One region of the Psychrobacter jeotgali genome, then DNA from elsewhere that is predicted to be linked to it. Evidence: riboswitches for the same ligand, from Rfam matches in the RefSeq annotation. Region 1 holds a riboswitch; the other holds the start of a gene.
The links. A riboswitch is a leader RNA that binds a small molecule or an ion and turns the genes downstream of it on or off. The one in region 1 is predicted to bind thiamine pyrophosphate.

Region 1 (2,209 bases):
AGAGACTATAAATAAGATCAACCGAGTCTCTCGTCAATTATTACAAGAAATGGGACGCGAGCCGACGCCTGAGGAATTAGGCGAACGCTTAGAGATGGACGAGGTCAAGGTACGTAAAGTGCTTAAGATTGCCAAAGAGCCTATTTCTATGGAAACCCCTATCGGTGATGATGAAGACTCACATTTAGGCGACTTTATTGAAGATGGTACGATCTCAAGCCCTGTTGATGACGCAACAGCGGCGGGCCTACAAGAAGCAACTCGTGATGTACTGAGTAACCTAACTGAACGTGAAGCACGCGTGCTAAAAATGCGCTTTGGTATCGATATGCCAACCGATCATACTTTAGAAGAAGTCGGTAAGCAGTTTGATGTAACCCGTGAGCGTATTCGTCAAATTGAGGCAAAAGCCCTGCGTAAACTGCGTCATCCTTCACGCTCTGAGCATCTGCGTTCTTTCTTAGAAAACGACTAAGCTATCTAACGATATTTAAACACAAAAAAGCTGAGCCATTGCTCAGCTTTTTTGTGCCTGTTTATAATACGCCTACCTCTTGCTAAGAGTAGCTGGATTCGTTTATCATAGCCTGATCGATTAAAACCTTGTCGGGGTGCTTTGATTTTAGTATTTAAAAATCTAAAATCATTGCTGAGAGATACCCGCGAACCTGATGCAGTTAGCACTGACGTAGGAAACAAGCGTGAGATTTTCCCAATTGACACTCAATTATGCCTTGCCAGTTTATATAACATAAACCGGTAGGGCTTTTTTGTGCCCGCTCTTCGTTGTTTCTTATCAGCTGCTTACTGAATACCATTATTTTTTTATAAGTAAGTGAGCGCTATGGACTATCAAACCCTCCGTAATAATTGTCCCGCATGGGATGATTACCTTCATCATGACTTTATCAATCAATTGGCTACCGGTACTCTGCCCAAAGACAGCTTTCGCCATTACTTGAAGCAGGACTACTTGTATTTGCTGCAATATACACGTGTGATGGCTTTGAGTGTTTATAAAAGCGACACTTTGGCACAAATGCGTCTTGGTCAAGCTGGCATTAATGCCATGCTAGATTTAGAAATCGGCATGTATTTAAATTTTTGTGACCAATGGGGTGTGAGTATTGAGGAAGTAGAAAGCACTGCAGAATCTACAGCGACTATTGCCTATAGCCGCTACTTATTAGATGCGGCCATGTCAGGCTCTTTAGCTGAGCTCTATGCTGCTATCGCCCCTTGTTTGATGGGCTATGGTGAGATTGGTAAACGTCTTCAAGCAGAAGGCTTCCTCCCTGATAACCCCTATCAGCCGTGGATTGATGTATTTGCCAGCGATGAGTTTCAAGCCATTACTGTCCAAAACGAAAACCATATTAATGAGCTACTGGGATCAGTAAGCCCTTCTCAAGGCGATAAGTTGCAACAACTGTTTAATACCGCCGCGCGTATGGAGGTTAATTTTTGGCAGATGGCTTTAGAGATTGCCTAAATAACTAGCTATTAGATAGTTAGATAGCAAACCTGCCCCTTTTATTTAAGTCAACAATACTACTCAGGAGAAATATTATGGCCGTATTTGACGAACATGCTAATGCATACGATAGCTGGTTTCTTGATAATCAAAATTTGCTTGCCAGCGAACTCAAACTGGTTGCTCACTTCTTAACTAAAGATAGCACTACCCTATCTATAGGCTGCGGTAGCGGACTGTTTGAGATGCTATTATTAAAGGATTATGACCTCTCTATCCACTATGGTGTTGAACCTTCAGCAGATATGGCCGCCATTGCCAAAAAACGAGGCTTAAAAGTCGATATCAGCCCCGCTGAAACTTATGAAATTGAGCCTGACAAATTTGATATTATTCTATTTAATGGCAGTGTCAGCTATATCAGTGATTTAGACTTATGTATTAAAAAGGCGTTTGCGGCGTTAAAATCTGGCGGTAAGCTGATCCTTATCGATGTGCCAAAAGAAAGCGGCTTTGCCAGCTTATACAACTTGGCAGGCTCTTTGGATACATGGTCACACCCCCTACTCGAGCACATCACACCCGCTAATCCTTATCCTATCGAGCTGGTAAAATCCGCCAATTGGCGTACTTCTGATGAGAAAATTAAGCTGATGCAAGCCAATGGATTTATAGATCTTGAGTATGCCCAAACCTTGCTTACCCATCCGATGTACGCTAATGACAAGGTGCAAG
Region 2 (2,209 bases), 390 kb from region 1:
GATCATTGAGTAATAGGGGTACTCGTCCTGCGATAGCTTCTTTAAGCGCACAGGCTGTTAGGTATAACTCCTCATCATCGGCTTGTTTGTCACGCAGTTGTACCATGGTGACCCCGCCATCAATAGCAGCGCAAACAGTATCAATTAAGCCATATTCATTACACATGGCAGCGTCAGTCACCAGATATAAGCTTAACGCTGAGCTGGGTTTGCTCATATTGTTAGCGTTTATTTCATGAGTGTTATTTGTCATATTTTTTACCTTTTTTTATAATACTCTAATCTCAACTAGCAAAATATATCGGCGTAGGCTGGTGCTTTTAGCCCAGCTTGCATGTTGAAAATTAGGCTTTTATAGAAGTCACCTTGGCATTTTTGGCTACATTATCTGCATCCAAGCTATGTAGCGCATCTAAAAAATGCACATAAAAGCTGCCAGGGCCTTGCGCCTGCTGGGCGGCAACTTCTCCTGCCTGACCGTAATAGCATAGTGCGCTGATGGCTGCCGCTGCGAAATTATCACGATTGGCACCTACAAACCCGCCCAGCAGTGCCGTGAGTGCACAACCCAAGGCAGTGACATCCTCCATCATAGGCACCCCATGATGAACTGACCATTGCTGGGTGCCATCAGTTACCCAGTCAATCTCACCGGTGACAATGACCACCTTGGCATGCTGCGTTAAAGCTTCTGCGGCTAGCTTTGCCGATTCGACAGTATCGCCGCTGTCAGCGCCTTTGCTTTGGCTGCTCATGCCTGCTAACGCCAAAATCTCCGAAGCATTACCACGGATTATGTCAGGTTTAAATCTCAATAATTGCGCACAGCTTTGCTGGCGATAGCTGGTGGCACCTACCGCAACGGGGTCAAACACCCAAGGAATATTATGTTGATGAGCGACTTCTGCTGTCGCTAACATACCGGCTAACCCTTCTGGCGATAAGGTACCGATATTGATGGTAAGCGCTTGAGCCAAGCGCACGAATTCAGGCGCTTCTTCTAAAGCCCAAACCATGGCAGGCGAACAGCCAGCGGCCAAAAGAACATTGGCTGCGGTATTCATAGCGACAAAGTTAGTGATGTTTTGCACCAAGGGTGCTTGCGTTTGAGTTGCGGTAAAACAAGAATGAATCAATTGAGGCTGCATTTCCCCTCCATAAATAAATGGCAGGCGAGAAAATACATAGAATCATGAATAATACGATGATTGCTATACACTCCCTACGCCAGTACGAGCTGGATCAGGTTCAAAGGGTACTTCTCAGCCTTGCGGCGCCCCTGTGAATAACGTTATAAAACATCTTACTCAACTTATGAGAGTAATACAACCCTTAGCTGAGTAAGTAGAAAAAGGTATAAGATTAAAAAATTAAAGGTTAAAGCGAGTCGCTCAAGGAGTTATAGTCACTATTGCCGTCGTTGATGGTGCCAAATACTTCGGCGCGATTGACAATCTCAGTCGCCCAAGCCCGGTGAGTAGCAGGCTCTAGCATAGTATTGTTATACTTAAATACTGCCTTGGCCTCACTATGCAGTATCGCTTGCGCCTCATCCAAGATACTCATCGGTACGCAGTAAGCTTGCTGGACTAAAGCGATTTGGCTCGGATGAATGACGGTCTTGCCCACCAATCCCAAGCTGACATCACGATCAAGCTCCTGCATAAATAGTACCGGCTCATCCAAGTATTCGAATACTGGCGCTGATAAATAAAAGCCGTGCGGCACAAAGCAGCCTAGTAGCTGATAGGCAAGAGTACCGATAGGCGTATCATAGACGATGCTATTCTTAGGACGACGCAAACGCAGAGCCGCAAATAAATCATTGCCGCCGATACGTAGGGCAAAGACAGGCTGGCTAAAAGCTTCTTTAAAACCGATCGCCAACTCTTGATTGTGATGCGGATTAAAAACCGCAGCGGTCTCGAGAGTCGGCATCAATAGCTGATGATCGCTTAGGTTCTGACAAGCCATGCGCCAATTAGATAAACTATACATATCTACTTTAGGCAACACAAAACCGTCGAGCAGGTCGATATGTTCAAAGTCTGCTAGCTTTTGCAGCATAGTCGGATTACGTGGACGTACAAATACTAAAGGTCGTGTCGGCTGGAGGGTTTGATGGGTCTGCTGCTCTGTTTGACTATCAGGCTGTTTTGAAGGCTCATTTATACTATCAATATTATTAGCCCAATCCTCAAGCAAAGTC

Region 2: another riboswitch for thiamine pyrophosphate. It lies ahead of thiM (hydroxyethylthiazole kinase); the one in region 1 lies ahead of tenA (thiaminase II).

Annotation. Positions count from the first base shown of each region.
Region 1 is NZ_CAJHAF010000001.1:1,058,788-1,060,996, forward strand. It holds gene rpoD (RNA polymerase sigma factor RpoD) at 1-475, shown strand, start outside; TPP riboswitch at 598-712, shown strand; gene tenA (thiaminase II) at 845-1,492, shown strand; gene JMX18_RS04285 (class I SAM-dependent DNA methyltransferase) at 1,570-2,209, shown strand, end outside.
Region 2 is NZ_CAJHAF010000001.1:1,448,526-1,450,734, reverse strand. It holds gene thiE (thiamine phosphate synthase) at 1-253, opposite strand, end outside; gene thiM (hydroxyethylthiazole kinase) at 345-1,148, opposite strand; TPP riboswitch at 1,203-1,291, opposite strand; gene JMX18_RS05745 (HpcH/HpaI aldolase/citrate lyase family protein) at 1,378-2,209, opposite strand, start outside.